Regions from separate parts of the Micromonospora sp. NPDC049366 genome, predicted to be linked through region 1. Evidence: riboswitches for the same ligand, from Rfam matches in the RefSeq annotation. Region 1 holds a riboswitch; each other region holds the start of a gene.
What was found. Region 1 has a riboswitch for S-adenosylmethionine ahead of ACIBTV_RS29520 (hypothetical protein). Riboswitches for the same ligand answer to the same signal wherever they lie in the genome.

Region 1 (5,415 bases):
GAAGGTGTCCGGTCTCAGGGAGTCAGTCCACCTTTGTGGCTCGCCGCAGGCGATCCAGGTCGCCGCCCGGTCGCAGTCGTTGTACACGGACCAGGCAACGACTCTTGTCAACTCTGTGGGAGCCGTGGCTGACGACCGCTGGCCGGTCCCGGTGGCAGTTGCCCGGACCGGCCAACCGATCGAGCCGCCTGCTGCCCCAAGCGGAGTCAGCGCGTGGTCAGGAGATCTGCCAATCGATCGGCTGCTCGCCCGGAGACGGGATCAGCGCGGTGAACAGCGGACTGGGCGTTGCGAGGACGGCGTTACGGAACTCCGCCCAGTAGCCGTCGGTGCCCAGGATCTGCTTGGCCCTGGGAATGGCTGCCGAGTCCGGCGCGGAGTAGTAACGTACCTTGGTGTTGTCCCCGTCGACGGCGGCTCGGTACACGACGTCGGCGGTGATCGACGGGTCGGAGCCGGTTGGCGCGTTCTTGGAGAAGAACGCATCGATTCCAGCCTGGTAGTCCGCAGGGACGTCCTGCGCAATGTCGATCTTCGTGAAGATGCGGGTGGAGTGCTGTCCGGGCAGGACGGCCTTGACCGCGATGCCGAAGGCGGCCACCTCCAGGCTCATCCCCTCGCTGAGCGCGGCCACGGCTGCCTTGGAGGCGGCGTAGACGGCGCTGTACGGATAACCCTGCTCGGCGGTCAACGAGGAGATGTTGATGATCGTTCCGGAGCGCTGGGCGCGGAAGATCGGCAGGAAGGCCCGGCTGAGCGCGATCAGTCCGAACACGTTGGTCTGGAACTGCCGGTGGATCTGGTCCATGCTGCTCACCTCCACCGGCCCCATCTGGTAGAAACCCGCATTGTTGACCAAGACGTCGACCTGTCCGAACTGCTCGACGGCGGTCTGCGCGAAGGTCCCTGCCGCCTGCTCGTCATCGACGTCCAGCAGCAGCGTCCTGACCCGCTTCAACTCGTCGTGCACCGTCAGGTCGGCCTCCTTGCGGACCGTCGCGACCACGTTCCAGCCTTCGGCGGCGAACTTCTCGACGATGGCCCGGCCCATTCCAGTCGCGGTACCGGTCACCACGATTGTTTTCGACATGGAGGGCTTCCTCTCCTATTAGTTCCGGCCCGGACATTCGTGCCCGCTATGGGCTTTGCTGCGTCCGGGCGAGTGGTGGCTTGCTGACGTGTCCCAGTGTCATCGTGGTGTATCGGGCCGACCAGGTTCGGTTCTTCATGGGAAAGACAGTCCCAGGTATCCGCCGGGGCCCGAGGGTAGATTGGGTTTCATGTCCAATCGTCCGGCGTCCGCCGTGAGCAATCCGCTTGCCGAGTTTCTGCGGGCCAGTCGTGCACGTATCCGGCCGGAGGACGTCGGCCTACCCGACGGCGGCCGGCGGCGCCGCGTTCCCGGGCTGCGCCGTGAAGAGGTCGCCCAGCTGGCCAATGTCAGCGCGGACTATCTGGCCCGGCTCGAGCAGGGACGCGTCACCAGTGCGTCACCCGAGGTCCTCGACGCCCTCGCGGACGCGCTTGGTCTCGACCGCGACGGCCGGGAGTACTTGCATTCGATCGCAGGGCCGAAACAGCGCCCAGGATCCCGTACGCAGACCACGTCGCGGGTTGACCCGCAGACCCAGCGATTGCTCGATAGCCTGTACGAAGTTCCCGCCTACGTATTCGGCCGGAGACTGGATATCCTCGCCTGGAATCCCCTGGCCGCTGCCTTGTTCGCCGATTATGGGGCACTGCCGGAGCGGCAGCGGAACCTTATCTGGCTCACTTTCCTCGATCCGGGTTACCGGGCATTGAACACCGACTGGGCCAGGGCCGCCCAGGAATGCGTCGCCTATCTACGCATGGAGGCCCGGAACTACCCGAGCGATCAGCGCCTGGCCGAACTTGTCGGGACTCTCTCCGTCAAAGACGCGGACTTTCGCACATGGTGGGGCGGCCACCACGTGACCGGCGCCGCACTGCGCCGCAAGATCTACCAGCATCCACTGGTCGGCCCGCTCACCCTCGATTCGCAGCAATTCGACGTCAGCGGCAAGCCCGACCAGCACCTCGTGGTGTTCACCGCCGAACCAGACAGCCCATCCCACGAGGCACTGAAGTTGCTCGCCCAGTGGGCGAACACGCCGGTGGCTTGAAATCCCCGTTCCGAAAGTGCCCTTCCTCCGATTCAGCATCGTGGTTGTAGACCTGTTCTATGGCCGGGACTGTTGGCGATGTCGGCACCGTCAACAGCAGCCGGCCGGACCGGCGATCACCGAGCGGTGGACAGGAATCGGGTCTGGGCGTGCCGCAGGCTGCTGAGGGCGGCGGGCACGGGCACGACGCCATAGCGGTCGAATGCATCAACGCTCGCCCCGAGCGATGGTGGCCACCGCCGCTGCCACTCGACCAGTGGCACCCGCGGGCCCGCTGCGCGCAGCGGCGTGGCGAGTCGGTTGAACTCCACACTTCGCCATTCGAATAGCGCGCTCCAGCGTCGCGTCGCGGCCATCAGCGAGCCGGCGACGTCGGCCGCCGTGGCCGTCGACGGCTGGACCACGTCGCCGTTCATGAGCGAGTGCCGCCCCAGCGGCAGTGCGTTGCGGTGGCCGTACCGTTGGCCGACAACCGCTGAGACGTGTCGGCAGGTTTCGCAGCCCAACCACGACCACCTGGTTCGGGTGGTCACCGTGTCCCGGACGCACAAGACGCACAGGTCGAGGTCGCCGGAGATGTCTCGTCCCTCCTGGTCCGGCGTACGTGATTCACAGCCGCATCGCTGCTCGCGCGGGCCTCCACCGCCGCGGAGATTTCCGCAGGTCAGGCAGACCGCGAAAGCGGTCAGATCCACGTCGTGGAATGGCACGGTGAACTCGCCTTCTGGTGCCCTCAAGGCACCCGCTCTTGCCGGGCCGCAGTTCGCGGTCGGCCTGGTCTTCTCCCGGGGGCACCGTGCGCGGGTGGCGCGGTTGCCGGGTCAGCAAGCCGGGAGGCTTGACGCTGACCACTCGTGACGCCCACGCAGCATAGAGATCAGCGAGGTCGGGAGCAATCCCGAGGGAGCGCGCGGTGGAAGCCCGCGTCGACCGCGGGTGCTCTGGCTGCCGGAGGCCCTGGTGCGGATGAGCAGTTCGGCGTCGCCGGCTCCGCCTGGCTCGCCAGGCACACGGCGCTCCGTGAGGCAGCGGCACGATGGCCGTAGAGCACCGAAATCTGGCCGATGGGGAGATGTTCTTGGGCCGCTGGGAGGACGTCGCCCCGTCGGTGGTCACCGTTAGCCTCTCGCCAAAGACGTGAGAGGAATGGCGATGGACCTTCGTGGTGTTGGGCTTGGGCGGCTGAAGGACGTTGCCGACGCCGCGGGACGAGTGGTCGCCGACAGCACGAGCGTCGCGAGGCAGTTTGTCGCGGATGCTGCTGGCGATGCCCAGGAGAAGGTGAAGCAGTCCGCCGAGCAGGTGATGGCGAAGGTCGGAGAAGTCAAGGAGGGCATCTCGACGTGGTCGTCGCGCGACACCGACAATGTCGGCGACTTGTCCACGCTCAGCGCGGACGGGAAGTTGCTCTATTGCCGGGTGCTGGTGAGTCTGGCGCTGGTCGACGGCCTCCTCGACCCTCGCGAGATCGCGAATCTGTACCTGTTCGCGTCGACGATCGGCCTCGACGGCGAAGCACGGTCGGAGTTGCGTAGGGAGATCACCGGGGCGCAACGCGACGCAGTAGGTGGCGCCGGCGACCCCGACGCCACGGTGAAGTTGTCCAGCGAATTGCGCGACCTCCTTGAGGAGGATCAGCGCGAGCCGGTCTTCACGGTGCTGGTGCGCGATCTGGTGCGAATCTCGCGTGCTGACAGGCATGCCGCGGACGCCGAGCGTGAGCGGATTGTGCTGGTGGCAGCACTCGTGTTCCCCGAGTCAGCTGACGAGGTCGTGGCGGCGACCGAACGGTTCGTGATTGCCGAGGAAGATTTCGCTTCCGGCAAGATCACGACCAGCCAGCTGGAAACCACCACCAAGGACATCGCTGCGAAGGCTGCTGCGTTCGGTGCCCCGATCGCTGCGGTCAGTCTTGCCGGCAGCGTCTCCGGACTCAGCGGGGCGGGAATCACCTCGGGTCTGGCGGCCCTGGGGTTCGGTGGCCTGCTGGGTTTGAGCGCGATGGTCACCGGGATCGGCACCGTGGTGATTCTCGGGGTCGCGGTCCATCAGGGGGCGCGTTGGGTGCTGGCCACCAACGAGCGCGAACGAGAAAATCGACGCGAGCATCTCATCCAGCAGGTCCTCAAGAATCATCAGCAGGCGATGGCCGAGCTCACCGACGACATCGCGGGGCTCGCTCACCGGGTGCAGGCCTACCTCATCCAGACCTTGAGGAACGAGGAACGCCTGACCATGCTCAAAGCTGAGTTGGCCGCGTTCCAGTCGGCCCTGGCAAATCTGCAGACCAGTCAGGAGGCCTTCGAACGCCGGGAGCCGCTTCATGTCGGATAACCAGCTCTCGGCCGCCGCCGCGGTCGTGGCTTACCAGGCCGTCACGCTGACCGAACTGCGGGGCTTGTTCGATCAGGTGGATTTCGACCTCAAGGATGTCCTCGAACGCGAATCTCGCGTCAGCGACACTCTGGACTCGGTCGAGTCCGACTTCGACGCGGTGCGCGCCCGTCTCCACGCACTGGGCGTCCTCGTACCAGCCCAGGCGTGCCAGGCGAGCGCAGCGGCCACCGTGAGTGTCGAGACAGCGAGCCGCCCCCGTTACACCGTGCCCATCGTCCCGACGGATGGCGACTTCGATCAGCTCGTCAGGCTTGCCGAAGCTCGGTTGGATCTGTTGGGCATCGATCTGACCCGGGATCCGCTTCAGCAGGTTCTGCCCTCCGGCCAGATAGCTCGCAGCCTGGGCGACTACGCCGAGGAGCACGGCGACATCAGCTGGGACACGACCGACTGGACGGTCGTCCTGCTTGCCGGAGCCCTCGCGACCGTCCTGGACATCATCCTCGTCCGCATCCCCCAGGACTCCACGTTCCTAGGCGAGAAGCAGACGGGATCGCCCCTCACCAAGTGGCTCCAGGACAAGGATCGGGCGCAAGACATCCATACCCGATTCTTCAAGCGGTTCGAGAAGCTGGCCAAAGTGCCCTATGACGCCCCCACCACGATGGCCACCGACGGACTGGTCAGCGGCATGCGGCCAGCTACCCATCGGCTCCAGAGCCTCGGCCACGATCCGGCCCTGGGTTTCCTCGTCGGCGTGGCAGATCTCATGAACGGCAGCGGCACCTACATCGACAAGGCAGGGAAGCTGGTTCGGGTCGCCACCGACTACGACCCGGTCAACCTGATCACCGCGTTCATCAAGCAGTTGCGCCATCTGCTGTCAGTTTCTGGGCTCCTTCGGAGCGCCGCGCATGCGGGAAAATCGGGTGTG
Region 2 (5,415 bases), on a different contig from region 1:
CCGGCACGGCGTGCGGCTCGGTCTGGAGCCCATGCACCCGATCTTCTGCGCCGATCGGGGCGTGCTCTCCACCCTCGGCCAGGCCCTCGACCTCGCCGAGCGGTTCCCGGCGGAGCAGGTCGGCGTGGTCGTCGACACCTTCCACGTCTGGTGGGACCCGGACGTCCTGCCCCAGATCGCGCGTGCCCGGGGCCGGATCGTGAGCTTCCAGGTCTGCGACTGGATCACCCCGCTGCCGCCGGACGCCCTGCTCTCCCGGGGCATGATGGGTGACGGGCACATCGACTTTCGGCTGCTGCGCCGGGCCGTCGAGGCGGCCGGCTACTCCGGGGACATCGAGGTGGAGATCTTCAACGCCGACGTGTGGGCCGCCGATCCCGACGCGGTCGTGGCGACGCTGAGCCGCCGCCACGTGAGCGAGGTGCTCGACGGCTGAGCGGCGTGGCCGGGCCCCGACAGCGCCACGGCCGCGCCGGGGCCCGGCCACGAGGGCGACCGGGCCGGGCTCAGAGCACCTGGGAGAGGAACCGGCGCAGTCGCGGGTGCCCGGCCGCCTCGAAGATCGCCGCTGGCTCGCCGGTCTCCAGCACCACCCCACGGTCCATGAAGGCCACCGTGTCGGCGACCTCCCGGGCGAAGCCCATCTCGTGGGTGACCACCACCATGGTCATGCCGCCGGACGCGAGGTCGGCCATCACGCCCAGCACACCCTTGACGAGCTCCGGGTCCAGCGCGCTGGTCGCCTCGTCGAAGAGCATCACCTGGGGCTGCAGGGCCAGGGCACGCGCGATGGCGACGCGCTGCTGCTGCCCGCCGGACAGGTGCGCCGGCCGGGCGTCGGCCTTGGCGGCCAGCCCGACGAGGTCCAGCTGGGCCCGGGCGACGGCGACCGCCTCCTCCTCGGGCAACCGCCTGATCCGGCGCAGCGCGAGGGTGACGTTGCGCAGCACCGTCATGTGCGGGAAGAGGTTGAACTGCTGGAACACCATCCCGACGCGCTGCCGCAGGGCGTCCGGGTCGTCGGCCAGCACGCTGCGCCCGTCGAGCAGCACGTCGCCACGGTCCGGCTCGATGAGCCGGTTGATGGTCCGCAGCAAGGTCGACTTGCCGGAGCCGGACGGTCCGATGACGCAGGCCGTCTCGCCGCGCGCCACGTCCAGGTCCACTCCGCGCAGCACCCGGTGGGAGCCGAAGGCGAGGTGGACGTCGCGGACGCCCAGGCTGACCGAGGTGCTGGTGTCGGTGCTCATCGTTGACTCCCTCCGGCCGCGCCGGGCAGCGCCAAATCGGCGTCGTCGATGTCGTCGGCCGGAGCCCCGGCCGGGCGGCCGTGCCGCAGTCGCCGGTCGATCGCGTTGACCACGTGGGTCAGCGGCACGGTGAGCGCCAGGTAGAAGAGTCCGGCCAGCAGGAGCGCGGACTCGTTGCCGGTGGTCGCCGCGTAGTCCTGACCGATCCGGAACAGCTCCCGCTCGCTGGCCACCAAGCCGAGGAAGTAGACCAGGCTGGAATCCTTGATCAACGCGATGAGCTGGTTGACCCAGGCGGGCAGGACCCGGCGTACGCCCTGCGGGATGATCACCACCCGCATCGCCTCACCCCAGGAGAAGCCGAGCGCGCGGGCGCCCTCCAACTGGGCCGCCTCGACCGACTGGATGCCGGAGCGGAAGATCTCTCCGATGTAGGCGGCGGCGATCAGCGACAGCGCCAGGATGCCCAGCGGGTACGGGTCGGGACCCCACACCTGCATCCCGAGCGGGGCCAGCCCGACGCCGATCAGCAGGATCGTCGCGGCCGCCGGCAGGCCCCGGAACACGTCGGTGTAGACGCGGGCCGGCCAGCGCAGCCAGCGGGTGCGGGTGATGCCGGCGACCGCCAGCAGCAGGCCCAGCACCGAGCCGAGCAGGGCGGCGGAGACCGCCAGGATCAGCGTGTTGGGCAACCCGACGGTCAGCATCTCGGGTAGCGCCTCGCGCATCGACTCCCAGTCGAAGAACGTCTCCCACAGGGTGCGCAACGGATCCATCAGGTTCCTCTCCTACCGCCCCGCTCGCTCGTACTCGTCTGCCGTCAGGACGCGGCCGAGGCCGACGCCGTCGCGGCCGGAGCCGCCACCGTGCCGCTGCCGGGCTTGAAGTCCGCCGGAACCGGCCGGCCCGGGTAGTACTCGGCCTGCAGCCTGCTCCACGTGCCGTCCGCGATCACCTCGTCGAGGCCCTTGTTGAGCGCCTCGCGCAGCTTGTCGTTGCCCTTCGCCACCGCGTACGCCGTGGGCGCCGGGCTGAGCTCCTTCGCCGCGACGGTGATCTTGCCGCCGCTGTCCGCCGCGGACTTCTCGCCGATCTCGGCCGGGGCGATCCAGGCGTCGGCGGTGCCGGCCTTGAGCTGGTTGATCGCGCCGTTGTAGTCCGGCACCCGCACCGGGTCGAGGCCCTTGCCGGTGGCGTAGTCGTCCTGGACGGTGCCCTGCACGACCACCACCCGCTTGCCCGAGAGCTGGTCGAAGCCGGTGATCGGGGAGCCGGCCGGGACGTCGAGTCCGAAGTAGCCGAAGTCGTAGCCGTTGCCGAAGTCGACGGTCTTCTTGCGCGCCTCGGTGATGGTGATCGACGAGCTGCCGACGTCGAACTTGCGGTTGTTGACCTGGGAGAGCAGCGCGGAGAAGTCGGTGCCGACGAACTCCACCTTCAGGCCGATCTTGCCGGCGACCGCGGTGAGCAGGTCGTTGTCGAAGCCGGTGAACGTACCGTCCTTCAGGTACACGTTCGGGGGCGCGTCGGTCAGGGTGCCGGCGCGCAGCACACCGGGCTGAAGCAGCCCGTACGGGTTGTCCGCCGCGCTGGACGAGGCGTCGTCGCCGCACGCGGTGAGGGCGGTCGCGCCGAGGACGGCGGCCACGCCGAGGGCGGCCACCCGGGTCAGGGCAGGAAGGAATCGCACAGGTGTCTCCGGAGGGTGTTCGGTGGCGGGGCACGGACGTGCGCCGCCGACGGTGCGCCGGAGGGCGTACCGCGGGATCGATCAGGAAAAGGAGGTGCGGCGCGTCAGCGCGGGGCGCCGGGGCGACACGCGGCGCTGCAGACCCACATCATGTCGACGTGCCGACGCCGGGTCAGTGCCGGCGGCGCGGCGAAGCCGAACGATGGGGTGGTGATGCGGGACATGCGGCTCTCCTGGGTCGTTGTTGACCTGGGAACCAGGCCACGCTTGCACCGGAGGTCGCTCCGGTGCCCGGTCCTCACCCGGGGCACCCCACCGCGGAGGAGGGTTGCCGGCCAGCAAGCCGGGGCTACGCGCTGGCACTCATGACCTGCGGCGAGGTTAGCACTCCGTGACCGGCTGCCGTCCAGCCGTTATGACCACCCTCACGCCGCGCACCCCGGCCGCCGACCGGTCGCCGGGCCGTTGTGGTCCCGGTGGGTGTCCGCGACCGGCCTCGACCGCCGCGCGCCGTCGATAGAGTGGCGGTGGAGACCGGCGGACAGGGGGGTCGCGCCACGCCACGGAGCCCCGCCGTGCCGCCCGCCCGCAGAGAGGTGGTCGTGTCATGACGGCTAACCGGGACCTCGTCGCCCGCGCCTTCGCGGACTGGTCCGCCGGCACCGCGCCGATCAGCGACCTCTTCGCCCCCGACATGCGGTGGGAGGTCGTCGGCCACTCGGTGGTGGCGGGGACCTACCAGGGCGCCGAGGACTTCCGCACCCGGGCGATGGAGCCGTTCAACGCCCGGTTCGGCGAGGACAGCCCGTACCGCCCGGTGAACCTGCGGGCGATCTACGAGGACGCCGACGCGAACACCGTCATCACCGTGTTCGACGGTGCCGGGGTGACGGTGGACGGCTCCACCTACGAGAACACCTACGCGTGGTTCCTGACCTTCCGCGACGGCAAGGTGGTCGACGGCGTCGCCTTCTTCGACAGCTTGGCCTTCAACGAGCTCTGGCGGCTCCCGCCGCGCGGCTGACGGCGCGGATCACTCCGCGGCCCGCAGCTCGTGCCGGGTGCCCTCGGCGTGCACGTTCCAGCGACGGCCGAACGCGGGCAGCCCGTCGAGCCGGATCCAGCCGAACGGCTCCGGAATGTGCGGGTCGACGACCAGCCGACCCTCGACGGCATCCAGGCCGAGCAGCGTACGCAGGAACAGCAGCGGCGCCCCACTGGCCCACGCCTGCGGGTTGCACGCCGTGGGGTAGGGGACCGGCCGCAGGCCGAACGCGCGGTCGTAACCGGAGAACGCCTCGGGCAGCCGGTGCGCGGAGAACGTCGCCGCCTCCAGCATCGACGTGATGATCCGGTGCGCCTCATCGTGGTGGCCGTAGCGGGCGAGACCCGCGGCGATGAGCGCGTTGTCGTGCGGCCAGACCGTGCCCAGGTGGTAGCCGATGGGGTTGTAGCCCCGGTCGGCGGTGGACAGCGTCCGCACGCCCCAGCCGGAGAACATCTCCTCCGACATCAGCTGGTACGCCACCGCGCGGGCCCGCTCCGGCGGCACGATGCCGCTCCACAGCAGGTGCCCCATGTTCGAGGTCATCGAGTCGATCTGCCGCCCGTCCCCGTCCAGGCCGATGGCGTAGTAGCCGCCACGGTCGGGGACCCAGAAGTCGCGGTCGAACCGGTCGCGCAGGGCCGCCGCCTCGGTCCGCAGTCGCGCGGCCAGCGCCGGGTCCTGCCACGGCCCGGCGGCGAGTTCGGCCGTCCGCAGCTTCGCGTCGTACGTGTACCCCTGCGTCTCGCAGGTCGCGATCGGCAGCGTCGGGATGGTCCCGTCGGCGAACTGGACCCCGTCGTGGGAGTCCCGCCAGCACTGGTTGCCCAGGCCCTGCGTCGAGCGGGTCGCGTAGCCCACGTAGCCGCGCCCGTGCAGGTCACCGCACTCGTCGATCCAGCGCAGCGCGGCCTCGGCGTTCGGCCGCAGCTCGCGGACCAGCGCGTCGTCGCCGGTCCAGCGCCAGTACTCGGACAGCAGCACCAGCCACAGCGGGGTGGTGTCGGCGCCACCGTAGTAGGGCTGGTAGGGCTTGATGCCGAGCTGTGTCAGCTCCCCGGTCCGGTACTCGTGGAAGATCTTTCCCGGCTCGCGGTCGGTGAAGTCGTCGTACTCGCGGGCCTGGTGCGCGGCCAGCACCAGCAGGGCGCCCCGCGCCAGGTGCGGACCGAACGCGACGGTCTGGTAGGAGGTGATCAGCGTGTCCCGGCCGAAGACGGTCATGAACCAGGGCAGCCCCGCCGCGAGCAGGACGACCGGCTCGTCCCGGATGCGCTTCTCGATCCGCATCGACACCAGGTCGGCGCCGGACTTCCGGTACACCGTGACCAACTGGTCGGATCGGCTGCTGAGCGTCGGCGCCGTCGCCAGCCACTGGGTGGACGGGTCCTCGGCGTCCCGTTCGAAGGCGTCACCGAAGCCACGCGCCA
Region 3 (5,415 bases), on a different contig from region 1:
ACGCGTGCCAGTCGGCGGAGGGACCGACGTCGAGCAGCGTCCACGCGACGAGCCGGCCGGACGCCTCGTGCCGGGCCGCGACGTGGTACTGGCGGCGCCCCCGCGCGGCCAGCGCCCGCTCGGTGCCCCGGATCCGCTCGGCGTCGACCTTCTCGGCCTCCCACGTCAGGTCGCCCATCGGCGCGTCGGTCGACAGCCGCCCGTCGAGGTAGGCGATGTCGGCCACGTACTCCTCCGGGATGCGGCCGTGCCAACGGACCGTGCGGTAGCCCGCGGCCCGCGCCCGGGCCTCGGCCAGCAACTCGTCCAGAGCGGTCTGATCGACCGTCGCCGGGTCGAGCCGACGGCGCACCTCGGCGAGCGCGGGCTGGGCGCCCATCGCGGCGGCGAACGCCGCACCCGCCGTCGGGCGCGCCGGGCCGCCGGGCAGCGCCGAGACCGCCATGCCCACCACCCGCTTGCGACCCTGCTCCCGCAGCAGCCGGACGCAGTGCTCGTGCAGCGCACGGCCCACCCCGCGCCGCCGCTGGTCGGGGTGGACGATCAGCTCCACCGTCGCGTTCTCGGTGTTGTCGAGCTGGGGCAGGTCCAGCGTGAAGAGGCCGGCGGGCACACCGTCGAGCCGGGCCAACGCCCAGAGCGTGACGGTGCCGGGCATCGGGTGACGCAGCATGCCGTCGAGGCGCCGGCGGCAGAAGGGCGGGAAGTCGGGCTCGTCGGCGTCGCGGGCCGCGACCCCGATCCGGTAGGCCTCGTCGATCGCGGCCGGATCGGCGGCGTCGAACGGCGCGATCGTGATGCTCATGGCGGGTAGGGTGCGCCCCGAGACGACGATCGGGCCAGCGATTTTCGCTGGCCCGATCGGAGGCTGGTCGGGAGGGACACTCGCACAACGCCTCCGGCGTTGGGTCGCAAGAACTTCAAAAGTCTTCGGCGAAATGCCCTCCCGCACGGAGCATCTTGCGCCGTCCGGTTCCTGCCGTCAAGTCCTTAGCGGTGGGTTTTCCGCACCCAGAGCGAAAAGCCGGTTACCCGGCGGAACGGCCTGATCCCCCGCTCGGGCGAGCCGGCACGATCGAGCCGAGGCTCCCGGACGCGGTGCCCGGGCCGGGCACCGCGTCACGGGGGTCGATCAGACCGGGGGCGCGGGTCAGCCGAGCAGGCCGGCGTCGCGGGCGGCCCGCAGCGACGGGCGGATCCGGTGGGTGGGGCCCACCTGGCCGGCGACGGCGTCGATGGTCTTCAACCCCTCACCGGTGTTGAAGACCACCGTCTCGGCGGCCGGGTCGAGCTTGCCCGACTCGACCAGCTTGCGCAGCACCGCGACGGTCACCCCGCCGGCGGTCTCGGCGAAGACGCCGGTCGTACGCGCCAGCAGGCGGATGCCCTCGCGGATCTCGTCGTCGTCGACGTACTCCATCCAGCCCCCGGTGCGGCGCACCGCCTCCAGCGCGTAGAGGCCGGCGGCCGGGTCGCCGATGTTGAGCGACTTCGCGATCCCCGTCGGCTTGACCGGGTTGATCGTGTCGCTATCGGCGTGCAGCGCGGTGGCGATCGGGTTGCAGCCGGCGGACTGCGCGCCGAACACCTTCCAGCCGCCGGCCGGCGGCTCGACCAGCCCGATCTCGACCAGCTCCGAGAACGCCTTGTCAATCTTGGTGAGCAGCTCGCCGGAGGCCATCGGGATCACCACCTGGGCGGGGATCCGCCAGCCCAACTGCTCGGCCACCTCGTAGCCCAGCGTCTTGGACCCCTCGGCGTAGTAGGGCCGCACGTTCACGTTGACGAACGCGGTGTCCTCGAACTCGTCCGTCTCGACCAGTTCGCCGCAGAGCCGGTTCACGTCGTCGTACGAGCCGTCGATGGCGACGAGGTCACCGCCGTAGACCGCCGTGGTGACGACCTTGCCCTGCTCCAGGTCGGACGGGATGAACACCACCGAGGGCACCCCGGCACGGGCGGCGTGGGCGGCCACCGAGTTGGCCAGGTTGCCGGTCGAGGCGCAGGCGTACCGCTGGAAGCCGAGCGCCCGGGCCGCGGTGAGCGCCACCGAGACGACCCGGTCCTTGAACGAGTGGGTGGGGTTGGCGCTGTCGTCCTTGACCCACAGCGGCGCCGTGATGCCCAGCTCGGCGGCGAGGTGCGGGGCGGCGACCAGCGGGGTGAGCCCGGGGTCCAGGGTGACCCGGGTGGCCGGGTCCTGGCCGGCGGGGAGCAGCCCGGCGTACCGCCAGATGTTCTGCGGCCCGGCCTCGATCTGCTCCCGGGTGACGCTCGCCAGGGCGGCCGCGTCGTAGTCGACCTCCAGCGGGCCGAAGCACTCGTAACAGGCGTGCTGCGCGGCGAGCGGGTAGCGGGCCTGACAGGCCCGGCAGACCAGGGCGCGGGCGGGGCTGGCGGTGGTGTCGATGCCGGACGGGGCGATCGTCGACGTCATGTCGAGGAGTCCTCTCATCTTTCCCCGCATCGCACCGTGCGGCGGGGACGGAATTGGCACCTGCCCCGCCGTCGCTCAGCGGTGAGCGCGCGGGGTGGTTGCCGGGGCGTCGTCGGGCCGTATCCCTCAGCCCCTCTGGATGAGGTATTCAGTTGTACGACCGAGTCTAAGCGCCCACCCGGCCCCGCCCTCCGGCGGTTCCCACGGTGTGAGCCGTCAGCGGCTCACCACCGCCACGGGGTCGACGACCGCGACCGGATCGGTGACGGCGGCTCCGCGCTGCTCGACCACCCGCGGTGACGCGCCGCCGCGCGACCGGTTGACCAGGTTCGCGGCGATCAGCGCGGCGATCGTCAGCCCCGCGCCGACCAGCTCGACCGGGCCCGGCCGGTAACCGCGGGCGATCTGCACCGCGAAGGTGGTCACCGGGACGAGGTTCATGAACAGCGCCGCGTTGGCCGCGCCGAGCCGCTGGACCCCCGTGTTCCAGGCCAGCACGGCGATCACCGCGCCCACCACCACGGCGTACGCCAGCTGCGGCGAGACCGCGCCGAGGTCGGCGGCGGACGGGGCGTGCTGGACCCCGACGAGGTCGGCGGCGACGCTTCCGGCGAGCATCGCGATCGTGCCGGCGAGCGCGGTCAGCGTGGTGTAGCGCAGGGGTGACCAGCCGGCGAACCGGCCCGCCCCGTGCGTGTAGATCGCCCAGCCGACGACGGCGCCGATCATCATGAGCCCGCCGAGACCGAACTGCCCGAGCCCGGCCAGGCTGCCGCGGGTGATCACCAGACCGACACCGAGGAGCGCCACCAGCGAGAGGGCCAGCAGGGCGGGCCGCGGGCGTACGCCGTCCCAGGCCCAGCGGACGAGCTGCGTGACCAGCGGGGTCGTGGCGACGAAGAGGGCGACCTGCTGCGGCGCGGCGTGCTCCAGGGCCAGGTTGGTGAGCAGGTTGAAGCCGGCGAAGCCGACGACACCGAGCACGGCCAGCTCCACGCCCCGGCCCGCCGGGCGGAGACCGGCCCGCCCCTCGCGGAGCAGCAGCAGGGCGACCAGGGCCACGGAGGCGAGCAGGTAGCGCGCGGTGGTCAGGTTGAGCGGGTCGACCCGGTCCAGTGCGCTGGCCAGGACGGGAAACATCACCCCCCAGCTCAGCGCGGCGAGCAGCGGGAAGGCGGCGGCGCGGGAACGCATCCTCGACTCCTATATTCGACTACCTTCGAACCAGCCTCACCGACCCTAGGGCCTTGTTCGACTTCTGTCGAACAAGGGTTACACTGGTCACATGGAGCTGGAGGAACCCGAGCTGCGCGACGTGCCGGTCACCAACGTGCTGGCCGCGCTGGCCGACGACGTGCGGCTGCAGATCGTCCGCGCGCTCGCCGCCGGCGGGGAATACGCATGCGGCAGCTTCGAGTTCGGCGTCTCCAAGGCCACCCGAAGCCACCACCTCAAGGTGCTGCGCGAGGCGGGGCTGACCCGCACCCGGGCCGCCGGCACCAGCCGCTACGTCCGGCTGCGCCGGGAGGAAGTGGATCGGCTCTACCCGGGCCTGCTGGACGCCGTCCTCAACCGGGACACCACCCCCGCCAAACGCGCCTGACCCCGCACCGGCTCCCCGGCGCCGTTACCCAACCGCGCTCGCGCGCCGTTACCCACCCGCGCTGGGGCGCCGTGCTCCACCCCGTTTCCCTGATATCGCGGTGTCCCCGTCGCGCCAACCCCGCGATATCAGGGAAACCGTGTCGATCAAGCCCGCGACCGACGTCGAATCCACCCCGGGCTAGCCTGTCCTGCCGCCGCTCGCCGCGACATCCGCCACGCGCCAGCATCCGGCACCCGCACGTCCGGCCCGGCGACATGATCGACACCGTCGGGGCCCTCTGGCGGGATTTCGCCGCGCGGCACCGCGCCAGGTCGGCCCAACGGAGTGGACCTTTCCCTCCCGCTACGGCATCCGGCGCGACTGCGCACTACGGCGTCCCGCGACCCCGCCCTACGGCGGCTCGCCACGGCGTCGGACGCCGCCCCAGATCCGGGGCAGGTCGACAGGGCGACCGACCACTCACCAGGACCAGGTGGGACGAGGTGTGCGCCTACGGGACCGGGGTCGGCTACGAGGTCACGTCCTTGCGCGTGAACCGCCAGTAGGCGAGCGCCCAGAACAGGGTCGCGTAGCCGACCGCCGAGATCGTGCCGCGTACGACGTCGTCGGTCTGCACCGGCGTGGACAGCAGGCCCAGCCAGGCGGTGCTGAAGTGGGTGGGCAGGAACGCCCGCAGCGCCCCGAGCGCGGTGATCTGGTCCAGGATGCTGGAGAGGATCCACAGCAGCACCGCGCCGCCCACCGCCCCGAGCGCCGCGTCCGTGGTGACCGACAGCAGGAACGCCAGGCCGGCCACGACCAGCAGGACCACGGCCAGATAACCCAGCACGGCCAGCAGCCGGAGCAGCCCCTCCCCGGCCGGCAGCTCGGCGGCGACGGTGCTGCGCAGCGGCGACCAGCCGTAGCGCAGCGTGCCGGCGAGCAGGGCGGTGCCGGCGAGCAGCAGCATCGCCAGCCCCGAGTACGCGAGCGCGACCAGCAGCTTCACCGTGAGCAGTCGGGCCCGGGGCACCGGCACGGCGAGCAGGTAGCGCAGGCTCCCCCAGCTCGCCTCGCTGGCCACCGTGTCGCCGAAGAAGAGCGCCACCACGACGACCAGCAGGAACGACGCCGAGACGAAGATGGTGAAGAGGGTGAAGTTCAGCCCGCCGGAGGTGGCGAACTCGATCAGGCTGCCGAACTCGCCGCGACCGTTGTCGTCGTCGCCACCCGAGTCGAACTGGAACGCGATCAGAATGATCAGCGGCAGCAGCACCATGAACCCGAGCGCCAGCTGCGTACGCCGCCGGGCCGCCTGCCGCCGGAACTCCGCCGCGAACGGCAGCGTGGCCGACGGTCGGTAGCCGGAGGCCGCGCCCACCGTGGACGTACC
Region 4 (5,415 bases), on a different contig from region 1:
CCCGGCCAGGTCGGCGCTGTCCCGCTCGTTCGCGTCACCGGCCGCCCGCGGGTCGTAGACGGCGTCATGGCACCAGGCGGCCAGCCGGACCAGGTCCGGGCGGGTAGCCGACCCGGCGTACGCGTCGACCACGTCGAGCACGGCGGTCAGGTGCTCGACCGTGTGGTAGTGCCGGTGCGGCTCCCGCCACCGGCCCAGCATCTGGTGCCCGGCATCGGTCAGCCCGACCACATCGGTGGCACCGGCCGCTCGGGCCGCCGCCCGCCATCGGTCGAGGAGGTCGGTCACCCGAGAAGTGTGCCGCACGCGGCGGAGTGTGGCGTAACCGCAGGATTCAGGCGGCCCGGCGTGGGTAGTACCGGCCATGGCCGAGGCGCGGGGGAGCAGACGACAGTCACTCATGCGGCGGGTCGGCCTGGGCGAGACGCTGACCGACATCGACAGCGCCCGCATCGCGGACGCGATGGAGGAGCTTCGCCACCGGGGCAAGGCGACCTTTCACGACCGGCTGCACCGGGTGCGGATGGCGGGCGGCCTGGCGGTGCAGGCCGGCCTGGCGGCCGCGCTCTCCTATCTGGTGTCGCACCGGCTGCTCGGGAACCCGCAGCCGGTGTTCGCGCCGATCTCGGCGGTCGGCACGCTGGCGGCCTCGGTCGGCCAGCGGTTCCGCCGCACCGTGGAGCTGATCCTCGGGGTGGCGATCGGGGTGGCGATCGGCGACGGGATCATCTACGTGCTGGACACCGGGGCCTGGCAACTGGGCGTGGTGGTGACGGTGGCGATCCTGTCGACGATCTTCGCCGGCGCGAGCGTCGCGATCGTCATCCAGGCGGCGGCCACGGCGGTGCTGATCGTGACCCTGAGCCCGTCCACGCAGAACATCGAGATCCCGCGCTTCGTCGACGCCTTCGTCGGCGGTGGGGTCGCGCTCCTGGTGACCGCGATCCTGCTGCCACTCAACCCGAGGCGGGTGATCAACCGGGCCGCCCGGCCGGCGCTCGACCTGCTCGCCACCCAGCTCGACATGGCCGCCGACGGGCTGCGCCGACGGGACCGGAACGCCACCCAGCGGGCCCTCGACCGGCTCCGCGACAACAAACAGGAACTGGCCACCCTCGGTGAGGCGATCGAGGGGGCCAAGGAGACCGCCATCCTCTCGCCGGCCCGCTGGCACCGCCGAGACGAGCTGACCCACTACGCGGAGGCGGCCGACCCGATCGACCGGGCGATGCGGAACAGCGGCACCCTCATCCGCCGGTCGGTCACCCTGATCGAGGACGAGGAGCCGATCCCGGAGCCGATGCCGGAGGCGATCGACCACCTCGCCGAGTCGGTCCGCCTGATGAAGCACGAGTTCGCCGCCGGCGAGGAGCCGCAGAAGGCCCGCGAGCGGTCACTCCGCGCGGTCAGCGAGGCCGGCCGGGCGTACGCCCAGGGGGTCGGCTTCTCCGGCAGCGTGGTGATCGCCCAGGTGCGTACGACGGCGAGCGATCTCCTGGTCGCCACCGGCATCGAGCAGGAGGAGGCCAACCGGCTCGTCCGGAACTCCTTCGGCGACCAGGAGACGCCGCAGGGCACCGGGCCCGAACCGGACGGGGGCGGGCCGAAGGCGCCCGTCGCCCCTCCCATCGGCTGAGCCCCGCCCCGCCCCGGCCGTCAGTCGAGCGCGGCGAGCGCCGCCACCAGGCGGTCGACGTGCTCCTCGGTGCTGCCCAGACCGATGCTCGCCCGCAGCGCCGTCGGCGGCAGGTCCCGCCGACCACTGCGCGCCGCCGCCTCGCCGAGCAGCCGCCGGGCCAGCGGGTGGGCGCAGAACAGCCCGTCGCGTACGCCGATGGACCGCGCGGCCAGTTCGGCGGCGACGTCAGCGGAGTCCCGCCCGGCGACGACGAACGAGACGATGCCCACCCGGGGCGCCTCCGGCCCGAAGGTGCGCAGCTCGACGACGTGCGGCAGGGCGGCCAGCCCCTCCCGCAGCCGGGCCAGCAGCCGCTGCTCCCGGGCGTGCAGCGCGTCCCGGTCGGCGCCGGCGAGGGCGTCGCAGACGGCGGCCAACGCCACTGCGCCGAGCAGGTTGGGGGTGCCTCCCTCGTGCCGGGCCGGCCCGACGTTCCAGGTGACGTCGTGGGTGGCCGCGCCGACCCGGACGGTGGCACCGCCCCCGGCCAGGTACGGCGGCGCCGCGTCCAGCCAGTCGGCCCGCCCGATCAGCACTCCGGCGCCGAACGGGGCGTAGAGCTTGTGCCCCGACACGGCCAGATAGTCGACGTCCAGCGCGAGCAGGTCGACCGGGGCGTGCGGGGCGAGCTGCGCGGCGTCGACGGCGATCCGGGCGCGGTGCCGGTGCGCCACCCGGGCCAGGTCGGCCACCGGCCACAGCTCACCCGTGACGTTGCTCGCCCCGGTGACCGCGACCAGCACGGGCAGCCCCGGGTTCGCGGCGCGGCGCAGCTCGCCGAGCGCCGCGTCGAGGGCGCGCACCGCCTCACCCGGGTCGGCCGGCACCGGCAGCCGGACCGAGCCGCGCGGCCAGGGCAGCAGGTTGGCGTGGTGCTCGCCGGCGAACGTGACCACGGTGGTGCCGGCGGGCAGGGCGCGGCCGAGCAGGTTGAGCGCGTCCGTCGTGTTCCGGGTGAAGATCACGTGGTCGTCGGTGCGGGCGCCGAAGAAGTCGCCGATCGTCTGCCGGGCCCGCTCGTAGGCGAGCGTGCAGCGGCGGGAGAGCGCCCCCGCACCGCGGTGGACGCTCGCGTACCACGGCAGCAGCGCGGTGACCGCGTCGGCGGCGACCCGCGCGCACGGCGCGGTGGCGGCGTAGTCGAGGTTGATCTCACCTGGCACGCCGAGCACGTCGAGCGATCCGGCGAGGGCCGGGTCGGACACGACGACAGGGGCGGGGACGAGGGTGACGGTCATGCCGGAACCTCCCGGAGGCCGGGACCCCGGGCGCACATGGGGACGGGGTCCGCGCTTGCCCGGCTCGCGGATCGGGGCCGGGCCCGGTCATCACCCGGGGCACCCCACCGCGAACCTCGACGAGGGTTGCCGGCCAGCAAGCCGGGGCTTGACGCTGGCGCTCGTGACCTGTGCTGAGCATAGCGGCCACCGATGCGACCGGAACAGGGAGCCGGCGGCCACTACGCTGACCGCATGGCCGACCCCACGCCCGGCGGAGCCCCGCCGTCGCCGACCGTGCCCTCGGGCCCACCCGCGCCCGGTGGCACGCCCCGGATGCCGCTGCGCCGGCTGAGCTGGCGGCGATTCCTGGTGCTCGCGGCCGTGGTGCTCCTCATCGCCGCCTGCGCGGTGTTCATGGTCTACACGCTGGGCGAGAGCCTCGGCCTGGAGGCGCTGCTCATCGGCGTCGTCGCCGCGGTCCTGCCGGTGCCGGTGCTGGTCGCCTGCTTCCTGTGGCTCGACCGCTACGAGCCGGAGCCGCTGAAGTACCTGATCTTCTGCTTCGCCTGGGGCGCGTTCGTGTCGACGGCGGCGTCGCTGACCGTCAACGAGTTCGCCGCCCGCCAGTTCGCCCACTTCGGCCTGCCGGCGGCGTTGACGGGCGTGCTGGCGGCGCCGTTCATCGAGGAGTTGACCAAGGCGCTCGGGCCGATCCTGCTGCTCGTCTTCCGGCGGCGGGAGTGGTCGGGCATCACCGACGGGCTGGTCTACTGCGGGCTGTCCGCGGTCGGCTTCGCGATGGTGGAGAACATCCTCTACCTGGGCGGATACGGCTTCGCGTCCGGTGCCGAGCGGTTCGGCCCGGCGACCGGCGCCCAGCAGGTCATCGCCATCTTCATCGTCCGGATCCTGCTGTTCGGGTTCGCCCACCCGCTCTTCACCTCGATGACCGGCGTGGGGCTGGGCATCGCCGCGCGTACGGCCGACCGGCGGGTCCGGGTGCTCGCCCCGATCGCCGGCCTGCTGCTGGCGATGATGCTGCACGGCACCTGGAACCTCCTGCCGACGCTCACCCAGGCCACCGGCCAGCCGCTGATCATGCTGTACGGCTTTCTCGGTGTGATGGTCCCGGTCTTCTTCGGCACCGTCGGGCTGGCCATCTGGCTGCGCGCCTGGGAGGGGCGGCTCACCGAGCGCCGGTTGCCGGACTACGTGCGGGCCGGCTGGCTGAGCCCGCCCGAGGTGGCGGCGCTCAGCAGCTTGGGCCGCCGGCACGCCGCCCGGGTCTGGGCGCGGCGGGTGGCCGGCGACGCCGGGGTGAAGGCGATGCGCGGCTACCAGTTCGCCGCGACCCGGCTGGCGCTGCTGCGGGACGGCTCGCTACGCGGGCTGGACACCCGGGCCACGGACCGGGACCGGACCGCCCGGGAGGAGCGGGAACTGCTGGACGCGCTCGTCGCGTACCGGTCGTTCTTCTCCGGGCGCGACCCGCAGGCGCCGACGGGGGTGTGGGACGGGAACCGCTACCACCTGCGCTTCCCGGACGGCTCCCAGCGGCCGGTCGACGCGCCGGACGAGCCGGTGGTGCCGATTCCGGTGCTGCTGCCCGCCCCGCCGCCTCCGCCGCCGGTCGGTCACCCCGGCCCGGGCTGGTACGGCCCGCCGCCCGGCTGGCCGGCGCGCTCCTGACGGCCCGTCGCACTCCTGATGGCCCATCGTGCGCCTGGGGCCCGTCGCGTTGCTGGCGGTGCGGCGGGCTCGACCGAGGCGTCGCCGAGCGCGCGGCGGGCTCAGGTCATCACACCGGTCAGGAAGTCTCCGAGGCCCTGGAAGATCGCCACCAGGCCCGCCCCGATCGCTTTGAAGGCCGCCGCCGCGCCGTCCGGTCGGAACGCCATGAAGTAGATCAGGAACGCGATGAAGCCCCAGAACAACAGCTTCCTAATCCACTCGGGCATCGTCCCTCCCCAGGGCCGGTGGTGCGGCTGGCTTCCCGGCGGGGAGCGGCGCAAACGACGTCCGGGACGGCGGAGGCGGGAAAAGCCGCCGACGGTGCCCCGGGACGCGGTCTAGCGGAAGCGGTTCAGAGGTAGAGGCCGGTGGAGTCGTTCTCGACCCGCTCGGCGGCGACGGCGTGCACGTCCCGCTCCCGCAGCAGCACGTAGCCCCGGCCGTGCAGCTCGACCTCCGAGCGGTCGTCGGGGTCGAAGAGCACCCGGTCGCCGGAGACGATGGAGCGGACGTTCGGACCCACCCCGACGGCGGTCGCCCAGGCCAACCGCTTACCCACGGCGGCGGTGGCCGGGATGACGATGCCGGCGGTGGAGCGGCGCTCGCCCTCGCTGCCCTCCATGCGGACCAGCACCCGGTCGTGCAGCAGGCGGATCGGCAGGCCGGAGTCGAGAGTCTTGTCGGCGGTCACGCCGCAGACGCTACCGTGCGCGTCCGGCCCGGCCCGTGGTTGGGGCGGTGGTGAGCGGGGCACTGTGTGGCGAAACTGTCCTACGGTGGTGCGGG

Region 2: it holds a riboswitch for S-adenosylmethionine, as region 1 does, so the genes downstream of both, ACIBTV_RS15655 (ABC transporter substrate-binding protein) here and ACIBTV_RS29520 (hypothetical protein) in region 1, are expected to answer to the same signal.
Region 3: it holds a riboswitch for S-adenosylmethionine, as region 1 does, so the genes downstream of both, thrC (threonine synthase) here and ACIBTV_RS29520 (hypothetical protein) in region 1, are expected to answer to the same signal.
Region 4: it holds a riboswitch for S-adenosylmethionine, as region 1 does, so the genes downstream of both, ACIBTV_RS01435 (aminotransferase class V-fold PLP-dependent enzyme) here and ACIBTV_RS29520 (hypothetical protein) in region 1, are expected to answer to the same signal.

The regions. Positions count from the first base shown of each region.
Region 1 covers NZ_JBITMV010000029.1:42-5,456, reverse strand. The annotation lists gene ACIBTV_RS29530 (SDR family NAD(P)-dependent oxidoreductase) at 218-1,075, opposite strand; gene ACIBTV_RS29525 (helix-turn-helix transcriptional regulator) at 1,281-2,144, shown strand; gene ACIBTV_RS29520 (hypothetical protein) at 2,261-2,560, opposite strand; SAM riboswitch class IV at 2,884-3,004, opposite strand; gene ACIBTV_RS29515 (TerB family tellurite resistance protein) at 3,297-4,478, shown strand; partial or broken gene ACIBTV_RS29510 (hypothetical protein) at 4,468-5,415, shown strand, end outside.
Region 2 covers NZ_JBITMV010000009.1:246,732-252,146, reverse strand. The annotation lists gene ACIBTV_RS15670 (sugar phosphate isomerase/epimerase family protein) at 1-436, shown strand, start outside; gene ACIBTV_RS15665 (amino acid ABC transporter ATP-binding protein) at 507-1,250, opposite strand; gene ACIBTV_RS15660 (amino acid ABC transporter permease) at 1,247-2,026, opposite strand; gene ACIBTV_RS15655 (ABC transporter substrate-binding protein) at 2,071-2,940, opposite strand; SAM riboswitch class IV at 3,199-3,311, opposite strand; gene ACIBTV_RS15650 (nuclear transport factor 2 family protein) at 3,548-3,964, shown strand; gene ACIBTV_RS15645 (glycogen debranching N-terminal domain-containing protein) at 3,974-5,415, opposite strand, start outside.
Region 3 covers NZ_JBITMV010000001.1:287,993-293,407, reverse strand. The annotation lists gene ACIBTV_RS01355 (GNAT family N-acetyltransferase) at 1-805, opposite strand, end outside; gene thrC (threonine synthase) at 1,151-2,437, opposite strand; SAM riboswitch class I at 2,449-2,583, opposite strand; gene ACIBTV_RS01345 (DMT family transporter) at 2,654-3,631, opposite strand; gene ACIBTV_RS01340 (ArsR/SmtB family transcription factor) at 3,723-4,040, shown strand; gene ACIBTV_RS01335 (ABC transporter permease) at 4,552-5,415, opposite strand, start outside.
Region 4 covers NZ_JBITMV010000001.1:311,096-316,510, forward strand. The annotation lists gene ACIBTV_RS01425 (metal-dependent phosphohydrolase) at 1-288, opposite strand, end outside; gene ACIBTV_RS01430 (aromatic acid exporter family protein) at 401-1,636, shown strand; gene ACIBTV_RS01435 (aminotransferase class V-fold PLP-dependent enzyme) at 1,657-2,916, opposite strand; SAM riboswitch class IV at 2,963-3,085, opposite strand; gene ACIBTV_RS01440 (PrsW family intramembrane metalloprotease) at 3,109-4,587, shown strand; gene ACIBTV_RS01445 (hypothetical protein) at 4,689-4,856, opposite strand; gene ACIBTV_RS01450 (co-chaperone GroES) at 4,982-5,320, opposite strand.